3 regions of the Oleiphilus sp. HI0066 genome follow, and region 3 is predicted to be linked to each of the others. Evidence: predicted binding sites of a transcription regulator. Region 3 holds the regulator's gene; each other region holds the start of a gene.

The links. Region 3 encodes sigma-54, which starts transcription at its own class of promoters, with help from an activator protein. Its sites were predicted from a motif close to TGGCACNNNNNTTGCTNT; they were not measured.
Region 1: glnK (P-II family nitrogen regulator) is a predicted target of sigma-54. The motif match lies at 2,976-2,993, and genes of this name have one in related genera.
Region 2: A3738_RS26550 (pilin) is a predicted target of sigma-54. The motif match lies at 1,686-1,703, and genes of this name have one in related genera.

What each region holds. Positions count from the first base shown of each region.
Region 1 is NZ_LWFH01001411.1:1,729-9,037, forward strand. It holds gene A3738_RS21335 (hypothetical protein) at 1-144, shown strand, start outside; gene A3738_RS21340 (antibiotic biosynthesis monooxygenase) at 403-720, shown strand; gene A3738_RS21345 (ammonium transporter) at 1,231-2,508, opposite strand; gene glnK (P-II family nitrogen regulator) at 2,550-2,888, opposite strand; gene A3738_RS21355 (accessory factor UbiK family protein) at 3,190-3,441, shown strand; gene A3738_RS21360 (YifB family Mg chelatase-like AAA ATPase) at 3,526-5,040, shown strand; gene trmB (tRNA (guanosine(46)-N7)-methyltransferase TrmB) at 5,353-6,045, shown strand; gene A3738_RS21370 (lysophospholipid acyltransferase family protein) at 6,057-7,309, shown strand, end outside.
Region 2 is NZ_LWFH01001700.1:864-8,172, forward strand. It holds gene A3738_RS26545 (hypothetical protein) at 1-759, opposite strand, end outside; gene A3738_RS26550 (pilin) at 1,104-1,547, opposite strand; gene pilB (type IV-A pilus assembly ATPase PilB) at 2,080-3,786, shown strand; gene A3738_RS26560 (type II secretion system F family protein) at 3,789-5,015, shown strand; gene A3738_RS26565 (A24 family peptidase) at 5,091-5,957, shown strand; gene coaE (dephospho-CoA kinase) at 5,991-6,602, shown strand; gene yacG (DNA gyrase inhibitor YacG) at 6,603-6,824, shown strand; gene A3738_RS26580 (HIT family protein) at 6,826-7,272, shown strand; gene A3738_RS26585 (hypothetical protein) at 7,238-7,309, shown strand, end outside.
Region 3 is NZ_LWFH01001211.1:15,681-22,989, reverse strand. It holds gene A3738_RS16695 (KpsF/GutQ family sugar-phosphate isomerase) at 1-160, shown strand, start outside; gene A3738_RS16690 (HAD family hydrolase) at 157-699, shown strand; gene lptC (LPS export ABC transporter periplasmic protein LptC) at 701-1,273, shown strand; gene lptA (lipopolysaccharide transport periplasmic protein LptA) at 1,257-1,841, shown strand; gene lptB (LPS export ABC transporter ATP-binding protein) at 1,822-2,547, shown strand; gene A3738_RS16670 (RNA polymerase factor sigma-54) at 2,732-4,234, shown strand; gene hpf (ribosome hibernation-promoting factor, HPF/YfiA family) at 4,311-4,613, shown strand; gene ptsN (PTS IIA-like nitrogen regulatory protein PtsN) at 4,637-5,101, shown strand; gene rapZ (RNase adapter RapZ) at 5,123-5,998, shown strand; gene A3738_RS16650 (HPr family phosphocarrier protein) at 6,040-6,309, shown strand; gene mgtE (magnesium transporter) at 6,422-7,309, shown strand, end outside.

The sequences.
Region 1 (7,309 bases), on a different contig from region 3:
TTACCAAATGATGAAAGCAGGAAACGAAAAAGTCAGGGGTATAAAGGTAGTGACCCAAACGGATTCGATGTTTTAGGTGAGACAGCCAGAGCACTAAAAAACAAAAGAGATAATGAAAGCAATGGCATCGATATCGATTTATAGGCTTAACCATTTTTACAGTTCGCTCAATACAAAAAGGGTTTCAGTATCTCAGCTCCAGGGCATATTCTGATTTTGTAATGTACGGCTTGGTTCCCCTATTAATCCCATTAATTACGTTAGCATGGTTGGCGTTTTATGATTAACAGCAACATCACACATAACCAGGCTATCAAAGATCGCCCAACAAGTTGGGCTGGACAGTCAATGCTGCGCATTGCCTGCCCTTTATAGCGGCGTTAAATGCTCAAAGGAGTTTAGATGTCTCTCATTGCCAATACACCGGCACCACCTTACTACGCAGTAATTTTCACTTCTCACCGTACAGAAGGTGATAACGGTTATGGCCAAATGGCAGATCGAATGGTTGAGCTTGCGTCAAAGCAACCAGGCTTTTTAGGTGTAGAGTCAGCGCGAGAGGATGTTGGAATTACCGTATCTTATTGGTCTGATCTTGAATCCATTAAGCGGTGGAAGAAAAATGCAGGGCACCAAGAAGCCCAACGGCTTGGTCATGAGAAATGGTATGCATCGTTCAAAACTCGTATATCGAAGGTGGAACGTGACTACGGCATTTAACAATACAATCGACGCCCGCCAGCAAGCTAGCTCGGACCTACGTTTCGGTGCTTCGCGCCTACACTGCGGCCCGTTATTGTAGGCGTTCATGTCTGCTTACTATATAAACTCGAAATAAATCCCAGTTAAAAACTTGCCTGTCTGACGTCCGCTTCTGTATATAAATCGAAAAGTTTTCGCGCCGCGAAATGTCCGCTTCTTTGTAGAAGTACGCATCAAGGATCGACCGGACATCAGCAGTTCAACATCCGCTAATGTCTATTTCTGTGCATTCACAAACCAGATTCCGGATACCCCAGGGCACCCTCTCTTGCGCGTTGCGCAATTCACCTTGTCACGCTTCGCTGTCCGGAATGACGAACGGGAGGATGATCGCTTCTGTCTATTCCTAAACATAGAATGCTAAACAATAACTTTTTATGCGTAGGGTTAAACAAACAATTCGATAGACAACAAAAAAGGGCGCTCAATGAGCGCCCTTCTTCTTAGATCTTACTAAGGACTAGTTGATTAGTCTTTAGTGAACTCTGGGTATGCTTCCATACCACATTCTGAAAGATCCACACCTTCGTACTCTTCTTCTTCAGAAACTCGTAGACCGATAACCGCTTTGATTACGCCCCAAGCGATCAAGCTTGTTACGAATACCCATGCAAAGATTGTTACCGCACCTACTAGCTGACCCATGAACGTAGCGTCTGCGTCTGAAAGTAGAACCGCGAAGATACCCCAAAGACCAACAACACCGTGTACAGAGATCGCGCCGACTGGATCGTCAAGCTTAAGCTTATCAAGAGTAACGATTGAGAATACGACGATCACACCACCGATTGCACCGATTACAGTAGCAAGTAGTGGAGATGGATCTGCAGGCTCAGCAGTGATAGCAACAAGACCAGCTAGTGCGCCGTTCAATGCCATTGTAAGGTCTGCCTTACCGAACAAGATGCGTGCAACGATAAGAGCAGCAATCAAACCACCCGCTGCAGCAGCGTTTGTGTTCAAGAATACGCTAGCAACTTCGTTTGCTACAGCGATACCGCCAAGCTTCAAAGTAGAACCACCGTTGAAACCGAACCAGCCCATCCAAAGGATGAAAGTACCAAGAGTCGCTAGTGGAAGGTTAGCGCCTGGGATAGCGTTAACTTCACCGTTAGGACCGTACTTACCTTTACGAGCACCAAGAAGGATAACACCAGCAAGTGCAGCTGCTGCACCAGCCATGTGAACGATACCAGAACCTGCGTAGTCGCTGTAGCTAAGCTCATACAAGCCGAATACTGCGTCGCCGTTCCAAGTCCAAGAACCTTCCATTGGATAGATGAAACCAGTCATGATTACCGCAAAAACTAGGAAAGCCCAAAGCTTCATACGCTCTGCAACCGCACCAGATACGATAGACATTGCAGTTGCAACGAATACTACCTGGAAGAAGAAGTCAGACGCGCCTGAGTACTCACCCATGTCGCCGAAACCAGCTTCAGTTGCAGAAGCAAGTACGCCAGCGATTGCAGCTTCGTCCATAGAAGCAACGCTGTCAGTAGCACTTAAGAAGTAGCCGCCGCCGTACATGATTTCGTAACCGCATACTAAGTACATAGTACAAGCGATCGCGAACAACGCGACGTTTTTAGTCAAAATTTCAGTCGTGTTCTTAGCGCGAACAAGACCTGCTTCAAGCATGGCGAAACCTGCCGCCATCCACATTACTAATGCGCCGCACACCAAGAAATAAAAGGTGTCCATCGCATATTGAAGTTCAAATATGTTATTGGATAACTGTTCCATGATAGCCCTCCGTACCTAGGCTCTTATGATTTATAAAATGGTTATACAGCGTCAGTGCCGGTTTCGCCGGTACGGATACGAATCGCTTGCTCAAGAGCAGAAACGAAGATCTTACCGTCACCGATTTTTCCTGTGTTTGCAGCTTTAGAGATTGCTTCGATTACTTGATCAAGTAAATCAGAGCCAATAGCTACTTCGATTTTTACTTTTGGAAGGAAGTCCACAACGTATTCCGCACCGCGGTATAGTTCTGTGTGACCTTTCTGACGACCGAAGCCTTTTACTTCAGTTACCGTAATACCTTGCACGCCAATTTCAGATAATGCTTCTCGCACATCGTCCAGCTTGAAAGGCTTGATAATGGCAGTTACGAGTTTCATATATGTCTCCTTATTATGCCGCCTATTTCATTATTATTTCTGTCTCGACTGGGCAGCGAGTCTTCTGCTGCATCGTAGTGAACTGATAAAGCAGTCTGTGTGCCAATGATTAAAAGTTCATAATAATCAGTCGCTTATGAATATTTTTTGATGTTTTGTTTTTGAAAAGTGCGCTTAAGAAGGGCGAGTATGTGTGCTACGCACTGTTTTGGTGCTTTATTTTGGTGCGTATTCTTCAACTGTGATTCGATGGAGGGCAATGGTAGACTTGGCGCCAGTTTTAGACAGTTGGTAAGAGACTATGTTGAACCCTCAGCAATTATTCGGAGTGATTCAAGATCAGGTTAATCAAGTTTTTCCTGAATTTGGTAAAGCTGCACAGGACGAGATTTCAAACAATCTGAAGATTGTTATTTCTAGTGTTATCAATAAGTTGGATCTAGTATCTCGTGAAGAGTTCGATGCACAACAAGCAGTGCTAGAGCGCACGAGAGAAATGCTTGAACAGTTAGAAAAGTCTGTACAGGACTTACAAAGTAAAATCGACGAGTAACACTCGTTTGGTCAAAAAGCTTTGCTAAGGATGGCAAAGTGAAACTTGCACCATGGTTGTGCAATATTTGAGCAAGGATGCGTAATGAGTTTGTCTATTGTGAAAACGCGGGCATTGTTCGGCGTTGAATCCCCTTCCGTGCGTGTTGAAACGCATCTATCCAATGGTCTGCCTTCATTTACCGTTGTTGGTTTACCCGAGGCGGCCGTAAAAGAAAGCCGTGAACGTGTGCGCTGCGCACTTATAAATAGTGGTTTTGAGTTCCCGATGCGCCGCGTGACCGTTAATTTAGCGCCTGCAGACATACCGAAAGAGGGCGGCCGTTTCGATTTAGCTATTGCTGTTGGGATCTTGGCGGCAAGTGGGCAATTGAATGGAGTTGATATTAGCGCTTGCGAGTTTATTGCCGAGTTAGCATTAACTGGAGAGTGCAGTCCCGTCACGGGTGTCTTACCTTCTTTGATTGAAAGCCTCGAGTCTAGCCACCGTGTGTTTGTTGCGAAGGATGATCTCCGTTATGCTCACTTATTAGGTGCAAAATCGATCTATGGCATAGAAGACCTTCGGCAGTTGGTGGAATATCTTCGCGATCCTGAGCGTGCAACGACATGCCGATATACTGCAGAAACTTCTGATCAAGACCTAGATGCTCAAATAGATGATCTGTCGGATGTTCTTGGTCAGTATTCTGCGCGTAAAGCGCTAGAGATAGCTGCAGCGGGAGGGCATAACTTATTGTTATTTGGTCCGCCAGGAACAGGCAAAAGTATGCTTGCTTCGCGTATCAGCGGCATATTGCCTCAACTTAATATCAAACAAGCACGCGACGTAGCCGCTTTATATAGCTTAACCAATACTCCGAGAGATGAGGGGGATTGGTTTACACCACCATTTCGTTCACCTCATCATTCGTGTTCGGCAGTTTCTCTTGTAGGAGGTGGCGCTAAACCTAAACCCGGTGAAGTGTCTTTAGCGCATCAGGGTGTTTTATTTTTGGATGAGCTGCCAGAGTTCTCGAGGCATAGTCTTGAGATGCTACGAGAGCCTTTAGAGTCGAATGCGATTTCGATCGCGCGCGCACAGCATCAAATTACCTTACCTGCGAATTTTCAATTTATTGCTGCCATGAATCCATGCCCGTGTGGCTATTTAGGGCATCCAACGATTGCTTGTACTGATACGCCGCAACAAATCGAACAGTATCGCCGAAAATTATCGGGCCCTTTATTAGATCGAATTGATATGTATGTTGAGGTGCCTTTTCAGTCGGCACGGGTTTCTCTTGGCGCTAAGGAAAAAGCTGAATCGAGTGCACAGGTGCGAGCACGTGTTGAGCAGGCACGTGAGATACAAATGCGCCGCCAAGGATGTTTGAATAGCGAGTTACATGGTGAAGACTTATCGCGAATATGTGCCTTAAGTGAAGTCCAACAAGATTGGTTAATCGTAACAATTGATAAATTGGCTTTGTCGAACAGAGCCGCGCATAGAATGATGCGTCTCGCGAGAACCTTGGCGGATTGTTCTGGGCAGGCGGTGATTAGTCAGGGGCATTTGTCTCAAGCCTTGCGGTTCAGATCTGTGCTATCCAAGGTTTGATACTTTTTAAAAGGCAAAAAAAGAGGAGTCACATTGTGACTCCTTAATAGGGGTTTCTTCAAGGAAGACAGAACCACGATCGCTTCTTCGTGAATCTGTGCTGCTAAGTATACGATCAATTTTTAACCTATCCGTGCAAAACATCACCAAATATGTAACAGATCGTTAAATCGTTATGGCCTTGTGTTCTCGATCACGCTTTAAATGTGCACGAAGTGGGTCTTTTATAAGAATCCGTGACTAACTTGCTAAGAAATCACGCTAAATCTAAAATCCTCCCCCGTGTAATAGATTCAAAATTAAGGACTTTCAGTGACAGATCAAGACAACCCAATGCAGCGAGTTATACGCAGTTTCGTAGTGCGAAGCGGGAGAATGACCGCTGGGCAGACCCGAGGGTGGGATTCATATTGGGAAGCCTTTGGCCTAGATCCTGAACAAGAACTAAATTTCGAAGAGATATTTGGCAATACAAACCCGGTTGTGTTCGAGATTGGTTTCGGTATGGGCAGTTCATTATTTGAAATGGCGAAAGCTGACCCAAATACGAATTTCGTCGGCGTTGAAGTCCATCGACCCGGAGTTGGTGCCTTACTCGCTCAGGCGGGAGACGAAGGGCTCACAAACTTACGTCTGTTGTGTTGCGATGCGGTTGAGTTGCTTAAGAACAAAGTGCCTAACAACAGCTTGGTGCGTTTACAGTTATATTTCCCAGACCCTTGGCATAAAAAACGTCACCACAAACGTCGTATTGTTCAGCCAGAATTTGCTGCTTTGGTTGCCACTAAGCTTTCCGAGGGTGGAGTGTTTCATATGGCAACAGACTGGGAGCCTTATGCAGAACATATGGCTGAGGTTATGGATGCAGCACCTGATTACAGTAATTGTGCAGAGACCGGCTCGTATTCTCCCAAGCCTGACTACCGACCTACTACTAAGTTTGAAAAACGTGGAGAGCGTTTAGGGCACGGTGTGTGGGATTTGCTTTACCGTAAATCTGTTTAGAGATTTGTTTGATGCTGAAACTGCCATTCATTGCGCGGCAAGCAGGAAGTCGTGAAATAGTCCCGCCGCAAACGTCTGCGGGTTCATTTCATACCTCGGTTTCCGAGCTCGTGAAGCAAGCGGGAGTCGGTCTTGAATATGATCAGGCAAGCCTTGATCGTATCCCACAACTTGGTCGTTTAATCATCCTAGCAAATGATCCTTTACCGGGCGTTTCGAGCTTAGCGTTATTGCACCTAGTCTCGCAGGTAAGATCAGATGTTGCCTGTATTGCAGAGACAGGCAATCGATGGCTGACGGACTTGCCTGATGGCACACAATTAAATGCAGCCCAACAGTCGTCAGAACAAACAAAGCACAAGGCATTAGAGCATCTTGCGAATGAGGGTGTGCTCATTATTCAGCCTGTTCATTTGGGACGTTCCGAAGGTGTTCCTAAAATCACGCAGGAGCGCTGGCCGACAGACTTTCTTGCCATTGCAGAGCATTCACAAAGCCCCTTATTGCATATTCATGTCTCGAGTTCCGAGCAGCCTTATTTACAACAAGCACGTCTTTTTTATCGTGGGCATGGCCTTGTTCAAGATTTCGCTCAAACACTCGCGAAGAAGTTTCTACCGAACGTTTACGACCAACGTTTGCTTGTTGGCGAGATAATCGATTCCACGGATTACAAAGATCTACCCCTGCAAGATAAGTACAAAGCGAAGCTATTAAGAAAACAGTTATATCGTGCGGTAAAAGGGAAGAGTTCTTATTTCAAGACCTTGCCAGCGATTGCAACGGCCGAGCCAAGGTCCTCATTATTGGACGAGCTTCAGCACGCTAGTTTGCTTGGTAAAACAAAAGACGGAAAGTTGATTTACTTGTGTTCAGTAGATGAGGGCTCTTCTTTATTGAAAGAGATCGGTCGGCTACGAGAACAGGCCTTTCGTTTAGTCGGAGAGGGCAGTGGCAAAGCCTGCGATGTTGATGCCTTTGATCTTTACTATCAGCATATTGTTCTATGGGACGAGTCGGACCAAGAAGTCGTTGGTGCATATCGTTTACGGTCAACGCATGATATTGCGATTGATCAGTTATATACATCGACACTAATGCATTATTTGCCTAATGCTGAGCCAACCTTGGCACGCGGTGTCGAACTGGGCAGAAGCTTTGTTCAACCAAAGTATTGGGGCTCTCGCAGTCTTGATTACTTGTGGACGGGGATCGCCGCGTATATTCGACAAAACTCTCAAGTTCGCTACTTGCTCGGTGCAGT
Region 2 (7,309 bases), on a different contig from region 3:
CAATCGTCCTCGATACAACGACAAGGTCCAAAGCACTATGCCAATCATCGCAACTGTAGCAACTCCGCCCCATTCAACTAACAATTCCAAAATTGAATTATGCGGGTGGCTGAGCATTATCAATTTAACCGGTGCTTCGAATAAACCCGGCCCGATACCAACAAGTAAGTGCATCAAACTAAGCTGATCGATAGTCGCCAACCATAGAGGTATGCGACCACCATCGTTTACTGTAATTAATTGTTTTGCCGACTCATCAAAACTCGACATATACAAAAGAACGCACATTAAAGCGTAAGCAGCTACAGACACCAACAACCCTTTTACCGCCATGCGCTTATCAAAAAATGCGATAAACAATAGGGTAAGCGCCCACACCAAACTAATCCCTAATCCGCCGCCCAAGTACATCAATAGCAAATTGCCGAATAGCATTAGCAAAGCAAGCCGTCCGAAACGCTCACTCCATGAGAAAAATAATAAAGCCGGCAGTACAAACACCTGAACCTGATTAAAGAAGCGAATATTATCGAAACCAAAATAAACAACCGATGGAACGATCTTACCGCCATCGCTAGCAGCAAAAAATAAGTACAACAGCGCATAGCAGATCAGCGAGCTATGCGTAACAACGAGCGCTACAAACACCTGTTTAACAAAGGTAGTCGAACTATTGATCGCGACAAATATCGCCAAGCCAAATAAGAGAAAAAAGTGCAATACGTACAAAAACGAATTCACGGGCTCGATAGAGAGCATTGCCGAGACCAAGCCAAAACTGATAAAGACCAGCCCCCCAAGTAAAGGCAATTTAAATCTACAAACAAAATCGTTGGCCTTGTTGCGACCGGAGATTAAAGAGAAAACGAGGAAAAAAGTAGCAAACACAAGAACTATAGCTTCAAGTAAACGCTGTCGTTCAAAAAAGCTATAGGTAAAGCTTGGTGCTAATGGAAAGAAAGCAAAAAACAGAAAAACCGTAATGACAATTAACAAAATACGTTGAGATTTCATCATCCTAAACGCTCTCTTTCTTATTGATCGTCATAAGTGGCAGACATAAAAAAAGAGGGCGTAGCCCTCTTTCTCATACCAGTCATCTATTAGCTGCAAGAACCTGGCTTGTATTTCTCTGGGAATGCAACAGAGTTGATATTACCACCTGTTGCGCAAGACCATAGACCAGTCGCCGCATCGCGGTTTAAAGTAAGCGTTGCGCCAGTAACAGCAGTCGAACCGTCAAGAGTACAAGTAATCGCAGTAGTACCCGTTAGAGCTAGGCCGCAATATGTTCCGCCGTTCGCTGTTTGACCGATAAAGCCTGCGTCAGTTGCCGTTAATGATGGAGTATCACCACTGTTAACTGCGACTTCAAACTGTGTCTTAAGTGCCGACAACTCTGCTAATGCTGCAGTTGTTTCAGATTTAATGGTGTAATCCTGGTATGCAGGAATCGCTACTGCTGCCAAAATACCGATAATCGCAACAACGATCATCAATTCAATAAGCGTAAAACCTTTCTGTACTGTTTGCATTGCTTTGTTCATTATCAATCTCCAATTGCTCTATGAGCGAATAATAATTTTTTTCTAAGCCGCTTGGGCGTTATTGACTGCTTTGAGACCTTTCCTTTCAAACTGCAAAAAAGTTCTCAAAGCAGTCATCAAGCGCGTCTAATACTAACGTTAGCAGCACCCATGCCAAGCGCAAGAAAATATTTTATTTTTATTTAAAAGCAATGACTTATGGAGTTTTAAGAGAAACAACTATAAGAGTAAATAATCTATAACGAACGACTTGCGATAGCAATAAGTGACGCAATTTGTCACTTCTTACACAGCCGCGACACTAGAAGATTCAGATTTAACTCTCCACATCAAACTGAAGTCACAGACTACCGAACACCTAAACTAGCTTTAACGCCACATATTGCCCCTTACTAGGTAGAATCTCTTTTAAAAACCGAAACTTGCTCTACAATTTTTAAATAGCAGATGAATTAACGCACGTAAGCTAATAATAAATACGCGCATTTAATTCTGCTTATTGAATTAGAACACCTATAAGTAAGAGAACACTATGGCAAGCAATGCCCCAACAAACTTAACTGGACTCGCCCGCAAATTCGTTCTTGATCAAATTATTGATGAAGACACCGCGTTAAATGCACAAACGCATGCGATCGAAAACAACATTCCTCTAATCACGCATCTCGTTTCAGAGAACTTAGCAAATGCTAAAGCCATTGCGTTTTCGGCTGCAGAGGAATTTGGTGTTCCAGTTCTAGACCTTGGAGCATTTCTAAAAGAATCGTTTCCAGAAAAGCTTGTAGACGAGAAACTTATTCGCAAACATCGCGCACTCCCCTTATATGTGCGCGGCAATAGACTATTTATAGCCGTTTCAGATCCAACAAATGTAAACGCTGTCGATGAGATTAAATTCCACACGGGGATGAGTGTTGATTCAGTACTAGTCGAAGACGACAAACTATCCTCTGCTATCGACAGCTACCTTGAATCACAAGACGATTCAATGGGCGATCTTGATGACGAAGATCTCGATATTGATTTAGACGAAAGTCAAGAGCAGGAAGAAGATAACACATCCGCAGATACAGACGACGCCCCTATCGTTAAGTATGTAAATAAAATGCTGCTTGATGCGATCAAAAAAGGCTCGTCCGACCTTCACTTTGAACCTTACGAAAAATCATACCGAGTGCGCTATCGTACAGATGGCATCTTGCACGAAGTATCTCGCCCCTCCATCAAGCTTGCACCCAAAATTGCGGCGCGTTTAAAAGTAATGTCGCAAATGGACATTTCTGAGAGGCGTGTCCCGCAAGATGGTCGCATTAAAATGAAGTTGAGCAAAACCAAGGCAATCGACTTCCGTGTCAATACACTCCCAACTCTTTGGGGTGAAAAAATCGTACTCCGTATTCTTGATCCTAGCTCTGCGAAAATGGGTATCGACGCCCTTGGTTACGAAGACGTGCAAAAAGACATGTACATGGAAGCCTTGCACCAACCACAGGGGATGATTCTTGTAACCGGCCCTACGGGATCAGGTAAAACAGTTTCGCTATACACCGGTCTTAATATTCTGAATACACCAGAGAGAAACATCTCAACGGCGGAAGATCCTGTAGAGATTAACCTTGAAGGCATTAACCAAGTTAACGTAAACGCCAAAGTAGGCCTTAACTTCTCTGAAGCCTTACGCTCATTCTTACGTCAGGACCCGGACATCGTAATGGTTGGTGAGATTCGTGACCTTGAAACAGCCTCTATCGCGATTAAAGCGGCACAGACCGGCCACATGGTTATGTCGACGCTACACACCAACAGCGCACCAGAAACTCTGACCCGTATGTTAAATATGGGCGTACCAGCGTTTAACATCGCAACATCTGTATCCTTGATCATCGCTCAACGATTAGCACGACGCTTATGTAGCAATTGCAAAGAGCCATTGGACGTGCCTCGCGAAACACTACTTGAAGAAGGCTTTACTGAAGCGCAAATTGATGAAGGCATCACAATCTACCAACCTAAAGGCTGCGATAAGTGTAATAACGGCTATAAAGGAAGAGTAGGCATTTACGAAGTTGTGAAAATCACCCCTAAGATTTCGCAGTTAATTATGTCTGAAGCAGACTCCCTAACCATTGCCAAAGCCGCAGAAGAGGAAGGTTTTAACGACCTCCGTAAGTCAGCGCTATTAAAAGCAATTGAAGGTGTAACCAGTCTCGAAGAAGTACAGCGAGTAACGAAGGAATAAGCATGGCAACCACGGCAAAAAAACCCATTAATTTTGAATGGGAAGGTACAGACCGCAAAGGCAATAAGATTAAGGGCGCTATGACTGCGGAGACTGCAGCCCTCGTTAAAGCGCAGCTGCGCAAACAAGGAATCAACGCAGCCAAGGTTAAGAAGCCAGCATTCTCATTTGGCGGAGGAACAAAAAAGAAGAAAATAACCCCCTTCGATATCGCCATATTCGTTCGCCAACTTGCTACGATGATGAAAGCTGGTGTACCGCTCATCCAATCGTTCGACATTGTAGCGGACGGCCTTGAGAATCCGACACTTAGAGATCTCGTTCTAGAAATAAAGAACGACGTAGCTGCTGGTAATAACTTTGCTGGTGCACTGAAGAAGCACCCTCAACATTTTGATGATTTGTTTGTAAACCTTGTCGACTCAGGTGAAAAATCTGGCGCGCTCGAAACCATGCTAGACCGCGTTGCGACTTACATGGAAAAAACTGAGACGCTGAAAAAGAAAGTAAAGAAAGCGATGACCTATCCTATCTCGGTGTTGGTTGTCGCGATGGTGGTAACCGCAATACTGCTCCTTAAAGTAGTGCCCCAGTTTGAGAGCATGTTTGCCGGCTTCGGCGCTGAACTTCCCGCTTTCACACAAATGATTATTGCAGTATCAAAATGGCTACAGTCTTGGTGGTTAATTGTACTTATTGCGATCGTGGGCACTGTTTTCGTGTTTAATCAAGCCAAACTTAAAAGTGAAAAATTTAGAGATGGAGTAGATCGAACTATCTTAAAACTTCCGATTGTTGGGAATATAATTGATAAATCCTCAGTCGCTCGTTTTTCACGTGTACTATCAACTACTTTCGCTGCGGGCGTTCCATTAGTTGACGCTCTTGATTCTGTCGCAGGAGCTACTGGCAACGTCGTATATCGTAATGCCGTAAATACAATCCGAGACGAGGTGGCTTCTGGCACGCAATTACAGTTCTCGATGAAACAAACGGGCGTTTTCCCTGTTATGGCAGTGCAGATGGTATCAATTGGCGAAGAATCAGGTGCCCTTGATACGATGCTAGATAAGGTTGCTGAACACTTTGAAGAAGAGGTCGACAACCTAGTTGATAACATGACCACCTTGATGGAACCGTTGATTATGTCAGTACTTGGCGTATTAGTTGGCGGCCTGATTATCGGCATGTACCTCCCAATATTCCAGATGGGCGCGGTAGTAGGTTAAATACGGTATTTACGTTTAATACAATAAGGCAAAGTTTCGGCTTTGCCTTTTTTATGGTCAAAAGAAAGAAGATCCATGCAAGAAATTAATACACTCATATCAACACTGAACAACAACAGCGCCCTTTTATACACGAGCTATGTTGTTCTAGGGCTTTTGGTCGGCAGCTTTTTAAATGTCGTTATCCACCGCTTACCCAAAATCCTGCATCAGGAATGGCGTCAGCAAGCGTCTGAATTTCTCGAGCAGGAAGCGCCCGAAGAAGACAAAATCACCTTATCAAAACCTAATTCCACCTGCCCTAACTGCGGCCATGCGATTAAGCCTTGGGAAAACATCCCGGTACTGAGTTGGCTATTTTTACGCGGCAAATGCAGTAATTGCTCAACAAAGATTAGTATTCGCTACCCTCTTATCGAGTTAACAAGCTGTTTTATGTGCTTTGCCATTGCATACAGTTTTGGCGCAAGCTACGAGAGCTTTGCTTTGCTTCTCTTTACCTGGGCACTCATAGCTCTCACGATGATTGATGCTGACACCCAACTTTTGCCAGACAACATTACCCTACCTCTTATGTGGTTAGGCTTGATTGTCAACAGTTTTGGATTAGTGACTAACTTCGACAGCGCCTTCTGGGGTGCGGTTGCGGGTTATTTATCTCTTTGGTCCTTGTATTGGTTGTTCAAGCTTGCTACAGGTAAGGAAGGAATGGGATATGGAGACTTTAAACTACTGGCAGCTTTGGGAGCGTGGCTCGGCTGGGAAATGCTTCCGATTATCATTATATTATCCTCTTTTGTAGGAGCCGCTTACGGAATACTTGCAATGGCGATTGTCGGTCGCGAGAAAAATAAACCCATGCCATTTGGCCCATACCTGGCAGCTGCTGGCTGGATTGCGCTTATGTGGGGCGAACAAATTAAAACCATTTGGCTTGGCTAGCCAGATCTTAATAAGAAAGAGACCAAACACCTTATGCTAATCGTTGGATTAACGGGCGGTATCGGCTCGGGGAAAAGCGCTGCCAGTGATCGATTTGAAACACTTGGTGTAACCGTAGTTGATGCGGATGTTGTCGCACGTGAAGTTGTCGAGCCTGGTTCTAGTGCACTAGGCATGATCGCTAAGCAATTTGGAACGGATGTTCTACATTCAGACGGCGAGCAAAAAGGTGCGTTAAATCGAGCACGCTTACGTGAAATTATCTTTTCTGACAGCAATGCGAAGCGCTGGCTCGAAACTCTTTTACATCCACTTATTCGATCTGAGATTATTCGACAGCTTAGCCAAGCAGAATCAGCTTACGCAATTCTAGTCTCGCCTTTGTTATTCGAAACAAAACAAAGCCAGCTCTGCACGCGAACATTATTAATTGACGCCACCGAGGCAGATCAAAAAATCCGTGCAGCCACGCGAGATAACGCTTCAGAAGAAGATATAGGGAAAATCATTGCTGCTCAAATGCCTAGAAAAATGAAACAAGAGCGTGCTCACGACATTATTTTAAACGATGGTGATTTAGACCACCTGAACGCCGTGGTAGACTCACAACACGAAGAATACCTCAAACTTGCCGAGTCAAAATAAATGTCAAACAACACTCCTCTAATCGTTAATTGTCCAACCTGCGCAGACCCTGTTACATGGGAAGAGAAGAATAAAGAGCGTCCATTTTGTAGCGAGCGCTGTAAATTAATTGATCTCGGCGCTTGGGCTTCAGAGGAGTACAGCATCGCTTCTCAAAGCCAAGACGAATGGGAAATCGCCGAAGCGCAAAGCGCATCTAACACTTCTGAAAGCCTTCAATAATATGAGTCGTCGACCCTGTCCATTTTGCGCGATTAATAACGGTGCACTGCCGGCCAGCGTGATTTATGAAGATGAACACTTCATGATTATTATGGATGCTTACCCCTTAAGTTCTGGGCATGTTTTAATCATACCTCGCGCTCATCACGATCGGATTTCAGCGCTATCAGACGAACATCAGTCCAAACTGTTCGATTTAGGGCGTAAGGTGATGAGCGCAATGATTAGAGCAGGTTTTGGAGAGGATGGCTGTAATATTCTATTAAATGATGGCAAAGCTGCTAATCAAACAGTTCCGCACATCCACCTTCATATAATTCCTCGCAAAAAGCATGACTTTTTACGATCATTGCCTAAACTAGCACTGCATGTCACTGGACTTATGGGAAGACAAGAAAAGCGTGCCACACTGGATGAGCAAGCGCGTCAAATCGCCAAGTATTTTTAGTGCAAGTATTACTGCTGTCGCGCTATTGATGTGCGCA
Region 3 (7,309 bases):
GACCAAGAACTGCAAAACGATTCAGTCTAAGGCGCTCGCCGCCGAAGCATTGCAAGTCATGGAAGAATACAAGATCACAGGGCTTTTGGTATCTGATGAAGAGAACAAACTAGTTGGCGTGATCCATATGCACGACCTTTTGAAAGCGGGTGTCGTATGAACCATTCAATAAACGAAGCAGCGAAAAATGCTGCAAACAAGATCAAACTTTTAGGTCTCGACGTTGATGGCGTATTAAGCGACGGAAAAATTGTTTTTTCTGCTCAAGGCGACGAGCTAAAAGCGTTTTGCACACTCGACGGCCACGGCATTAAGCTCCTCCAACAAAACGGTATTGAAGTTGCCATTATTACGGGCAGGAACTCGCCTCTTGTCGCCCGCAGAGCAAGAGACTTAGGTATCAAGCATTTAGTTCAAGGACGCGAAGACAAAAAGATTGCACTTGATGATATTCGCCAAGAATTGGGACTCGACTGGGAGCAATGCGCCTATATGGGAGATGATTTGCCTGACCTATCTGCCATCAAGCACTGCGGCCTTGGCATCACCGTCCCGAACGCGCATAGCTTTGTGAAAGAACATGCAGACATGTGCACACAAACAAGCGGAGGCCATGGCGCCGTAAGAGAGGCATGCGACTTCATACTATCAGCGCAAGGTTTACTCGACGACATTCATCAATCATTTTTAAAAAAGTGATATGAGCAAAACCTTTAAACGATCAAAATTCTCATTATTGGCGGTCATCTTACTGGTCGGGGTAAGCCTGTTCTACACCAGCGACATTACACAAACTGAGACGCCAGAACTATTCAGCAATGAAAAGAAACCTTTTGCTTTCGCTAACAATACCTACCTACGGGAATTCGGAGAATCAGGCGAACTAGAACTAGAAGTCAAAGCAGATAAGTCTCTCTACTTTAAAGATGATGCCCTGATTACGACAGAATCTCCAACCATTTGGTATACCAATGAGCAAGGCGACAAATTAAGACTTAACGCAGAATCAGGGCAATTTAACGCCGATACTGGAAACCTATATCTAGAGGATCGGGTCAAGCTTTCTCGTACTAGCTCAGAAGGACAAATCACAACAATCCTTACCCAAGACCTGAATATCGATACACGCAATGACTTTATATCTACTGATCGCGAAGTTAGTATTACTCAGGATAAAAGCACGCTTAAATCTATCGGATTAGAAGCATCGCTCAACGATCGAAAAATCGAACTCTCTCAACGCGTTAGAGGTATTTATGACTTGGCGAATTAATAGCCTAGCTCTAGTCACTTTATTTTTACTCACTGCCACGCACAATGCTCACAGCATTGACGTAGATCGAACCCAACCTATTGAAATTGAATCCGACAGTGCCGTGATCGATGATTCACAGGGTTTTTCGACCTATCGCGGCAACGTTATCATTCGCCAGGGTTCGACAACACTCACCGCAGATAACATCAGTGTTTTTGCTCGTGAACGCGCCGTAACACAAATCATTGCGAATGGTACACCCGCGACATTCAAGCAAACAGACGCCAGTAGCAATATTCAAAACACCAGCGGCCAAGCTGAACAAATCACGTATAAAGCAAAAGATGCTGTTTTGATTTTTAACGGCAACGCCACACTCGCCCAGGACACCAATTCGTTTTCCGGAAATCGCATTGAATACGACATCATGGACAAAGCAATTCGCGCCAAAGGGGATCAAGATAGTGGCAAACGAGTGAAGATTCAGTACTTCCCTCAAGCATCTGAGCCTTCAAGTGAAAACTCCGATTCACAAACCAACGACAATCTAGACCAAGCGAATCCTAATGAAGACACTTCAAGCTAAGCATCTTGCTAAAGCCTACAAAAAACGACAAGTTGTTATCGACGTATCGCTTGAAATCAAAACAGGACAAATTGTTGGCTTGCTTGGTCCGAACGGCGCGGGTAAGACTACCTGCTTTTACATGATCGTTGGCCTAGTATCCAAGGATAAGGGCCAAATCCTCATTGATGACAGAGACATTAGCAACATGCCAATGCATGGGCGCGCAAAAGCCGGTATTGGTTACTTACCACAAGAAGCATCAATATTTCGAAAACTTACTGTATATGAAAATATTCTGAGCGTTCTGCAAACGAGAAAAGAATTAAGCAAGGCCGAACAACGCGAAAAAGCCGATCAATTACTAAAAGAATTTCATATAGAACATATTCGCGACAGCCAAGGTATGGCTTTATCCGGGGGCGAGCGCCGTCGCGTCGAGATTGCGAGAGCTCTCGCAATGGAGCCAGATTTCATTCTACTAGATGAACCTTTTGCAGGGGTTGATCCAATTTCAGTAAGCGACATCAAGCAAATAGTGCGACAAGTTCGCGACCGAGATATTGGCGTACTTATCACCGACCACAACGTGAGAGAGACCTTAGACATTTGCGAACAAGCCTATATTGTTGGCAATGGACACATCATTGCATCAGGCTCGTCTGAGCAAGTATTAGAGAACAAAAAGGTGCGCGAGGTTTACCTTGGCGATGAATTTACAATTTAAAACCAAATTCCCTGTGCAATTACCAGTGAAAAAAGGTTTAACTAAGTTCATCAAAAACTCGTTCAAATTCTTCTCGGAAGTTCTTAAAATAGAAGATATGACATTACGTGCTGGACAAGCACATAGAGAATTCGTTCGACAATGACAAAAACACTGAAAAAGTTAGGATGACCGACTGATGGTAATGAAGGCATCCCTACAACTCAAAATGGGGCAAAGTCTTACAATGACGCCCCAGCTGCAGCAGGCTATTAAACTGCTTCAGCTATCGACTCTAGATCTTCAGGCGGAAATCCAAGAAGCATTGGAATCAAACCCAATGCTAGAAATGATTGAAGACAGTCCTGAGACGCCAAATAGCGAGTCAGAGCAAAATTCAAAAAATGAACAATCTAGCGAAGTATCAAATTCAGAAGTCGAGCCATCACGAGATCTTCACGAAAGCGAACGCGATGAATTTAGCGATTCGATACCAACCGATTTACCTGTCGATACTGCATGGGAAGACATCTACCAAACAAGTGGCCCAGCAAGCTCTGGCACAATGCCAGATGAGAACGACAGCGATTTCGAAAGCAGAAATTCAATTAGCGAGTCTCTGAATGATCACCTGCTATGGCAACTTAATCTAACACCATTTTCTGACCGCGATCGTTTAATTGCAGAAACAATTATTGATGCGATTGACATGGAAGGCTATCTACAAAATACCATTGAAGATATTCATCAAGGTCTATTTAACGAAGAAGATGAAGATCCAGTCGAACTAGAAGAAGTTCACGCAGTTCTGAAGCGTGTTCAACATTTTGACCCAGCAGGCGTGGGCGCAAAAGACCTTCAAGAATGTCTAATGCTTCAGTTACGTCAACTAGATCCCGACACTGAGTGGCTACCGCAAGCCAAGCTTGTCGTCAGCCACTATATCAATCTGCTGGGTAGTCGCGATTACGCACAGCTCATCAGAAGAAGTCGTCTTAAAGAAGACGATTTGAAAGAAGTTCTTCGCTTGATCCAATCGCTAAACCCTCGCCCAGGCGAGTCAGTGATTCAAGCGGAACCAGAATACGTTGTTCCCGACGTCGTGGTGAAAAAGGTAAATGGGCGCTGGAAAGTAGAGCTCAATCCAGAAATCGCACCTAAGATTCGCGTAAACAACAGCTACGCTGGCTTTATAAAACGTGCAGATAATAGCAACGACAACAACTTCATGAAGGACCAACTTCAAGAAGCTAAGTGGTTTATAAAAAGCCTCCAAAGCAGAAACGAGACTTTGCTCAAAGTTGCAAGCAAAATTGTTGCACATCAACAAGGCTTTTTAGACTATGGTGAAGAAGCAATGAAACCGCTTATTCTCCATGATATAGCCCAAGCAGTTGATATGCATGAATCCACAATTTCTCGCGTAACAACGCAAAAGTATATGCACACACCGCGTGGCATCTTTGAGCTGAAGTACTTCTTCTCAAGCCATGTTGGGACGACTTCTGGCGGCGAATGCTCATCGACGGCAATACGCGCTATCATTAAAAAATTAATTGCTGCTGAAAATCCTAAGAAACCTCTTAGCGACAGCAAAATTGCAGACCTACTCAAAGATCAAGGCATTAACGTTGCTCGCCGTACTATTGCAAAGTACCGCGAAGCGATGTCAATCCCGCCTTCTAACGAAAGGAAGCGTTTAATGTAAGAAGCTGTATATTCGCAAGACTTGTTAGAAGCATCCGCGGAAATTTCTTCCGCAAAAAACCAACAAGGAGACATTTATGCAAGTAAACATCACCGGTCACCACGTTGAACTAACAGATTCAATGAAAAACTACGTTACTGACAAGCTAGAGAAGCTTGAGCGTCACGTGGACGGTATAACAAATGTGCAGGTCACCCTTTCAGTGGAAAAGCTAAGACAAATTGCGGAAGCCACACTTCACATTAGCGGCGCAGACATTCACGGTACTGCAGAAGACGAAGATATGTATACATCTATCGATAAGCTTATAGACAAGCTTGATCGACAGATACTGAAACACAAAGAAAAACAAGTTGCGCGCTCGCATGGGGCCGTGTAGCTACTCGTAGTATTGGAAGAAAAATGAACGAAGGTTCAATTACTATTAGCTCTATTCTTGTTCCGGGACTGACTCGCGTCAGTTTCCCGGGCACTAGCAAGAAAAAAACACTAGAGCATATCGCAGCTGCAATTTCACAAGAAATCCCCGAGCTGTCTGAAGAAGATTTATTCGAAAATCTAATTGCCCGTGAGAAATTAGGTAGCACTGGAATCGGACAAGGAATTGCCATCCCTCACAGCAGAATGTTGAGATGCTCAAAAGTCATAGGCGCATTATTTACACTTGAACAAGATATCGCGTTTGACGCAATCGACAACCAACCAGTTAATCTACTGTTTGTTCTGATCGTTCCTAAAGAAGCAAGCAGCGAACATTTAGAGTTACTTAGCCAAATAGCGGAAAGATTTAATGACTCTTCTTTTTGCAATAAACTACGTGCTGCATCATCTGATTCTGAGCTTTATACGTTAATGACTGAAAGCTAACTGCCTTACTGTGGAGGCACCATGAAACTCGTAATTATTAGTGGCCGATCGGGCTCAGGTAAGAGTACTGCCCTCCATGTTTTAGAAGACTTAGGCTATTACTGCATCGACAACCTACCTGTCGGTTTGCTCTTAGAGCTTGGCTCACAATCAGCAAGACAAACAGATGAGCGCTTGGCAAAAGTTGCCGTGAGCATTGATGCCCGCAACCTACAAAGCGGCATAGAAAACTTCCCTGCTTTTTATCAAGCCTTTCAAAATCAGAATATCGAAACAGACATTATCTTTCTTGACGCGGATAGCGAAACACTCATAAAGCGCTTTCATGCGACACGAAGAAAACACCCTTTAAGCTCTCCCGACATTTCCTTAAGCGAAGCCATCAACAAAGAGAGCGTTTTATTAGAACCCATTTCCAGGCAGGCTGACCTCAATATAAATACAAGCGACATGTCTTTGTATGAATTGCGTGACCATATCAAACTACGAGTAGCAGGCAGAGCTACACAAGAAATGGCCCTACTATTCCAATCGTTTGGATTCAAACACGGCGTGCCTAGCGATGCAGATTATGTTTTTGACGTTCGATGCCTCCCTAATCCGTACTGGGACCCATCTCTACGCGTATTCACGGGGCTCGACAAACCTGTTGAAGATTTCTTAAGTTCACATTCAGAAGTCGAGGAAATGGAGTCTTCAATTATTACTTTCCTCGACAAGTGGATTGATCAATTCGCCTCAAATAACCGCAGCTATATGACAATTGCCATTGGCTGCACAGGCGGCCAGCATCGTAGCGTTTATTTATGCGAAAAAATCGGAGCATACTTTAAGCAATCTCACAAAAGCGTGTTGATTCGCCACAAAGAACTATCCGCTCCAATGAAAACCCAATAAAATAAATTCTAAGAAAACACTGAGACTTCAAAGGGAATCGAATGCTTCGCGAAACTGTCGAAATTATCAATGATCTTGGACTGCATGCCCGAGCAGCAGCCAAATTCGTGGAATGCACCGGTCATTTTGAAAGCAGTTTTACCATCACAAAAGACGATAGAGAAGTTGACGGAAAAAGCATCATGTCTGTCATGATGCTTGCAGCCAGCAAGGGCACCCAGATAACGATTACTGTTGATGGCGCGGATGAAGAGCAAGCCATGAATGCCTTGAAAACATTGATCAATAATCGGTTTGATGAAGAAAGTTAACTCTAATTCGTTATAACTTATCCTATTAAGCCATTGTTTTCTTAAGAAATTAATCAACCGATCTGCACGCCATACGCTATACTCATAGCTTAAACAAACTTTCGGCGTTCCCATGGCAAGCTACTCTAACAATCAGACACCAGAGCAACACTGGCGCTCCATTTCGGATGCCATTGAAGCCGGCTCTCTGAAGCAAGTAGCTCGCATTATTAATAAGAGCTTATCGACGAGCGATGTCGCTCACCTCATCGAGTCTTCTCCACCTAAACAGCGTAATATTATTTGGCAGCTCGTCGATGATGATTATCGCGGAGAGGTTCTTCAAGACCTAAGCGAAGACGTCCAAGCCTATTTCTTGAGCAAGTTAAATGCGCAAGAACTTATCGACGCCACCGAAGATCTCGATACAGATGACCTAGCAGACATACTGCAGAACCTACCTGAAGCTGTCATTGGCGAAGTCCTAGACTCCATGGACAGCCAAGACCGGGAACGTGTCGAGGAAGTCCTCGCCTACGAGGAAGATACTGCCGGTGGCCTGATGAACACCGACACGGTAACTATCCGTGCGGACATCACAATGGACGTTGTTCTGCGCTACTTGCGAAGACACCGAAGCCTACCCGAGATGACAGATAGTCTTCTCGTTGTTAGCCGAAATGGTGTTTTGGTCGGTATCCTTCCACTAACTACGATGTTGGTATCTAGCCCAAGTGCTACGGTTCGTGAGGTCATGGAAACAGACATCACGACAATCAACGTCAATATGCCAGATAGCGAAGTCGCGAATGTATTCGAACGTCAGGACTTGGTCACCGCACCAGTCGTGAACGACGATAATATATTGCTTGGGCGTATCACCATTGATGACGTGGTTGATGTCATTAGGGATGATGCTGATCACTCATTGATGAGTATGGCGGGGCTCGACGAGGATGAAGACACCTTCGCACCGGTGAAGCAAACAACCAAAAGGCGCGCTGTTTGGCTGGGCATAAAC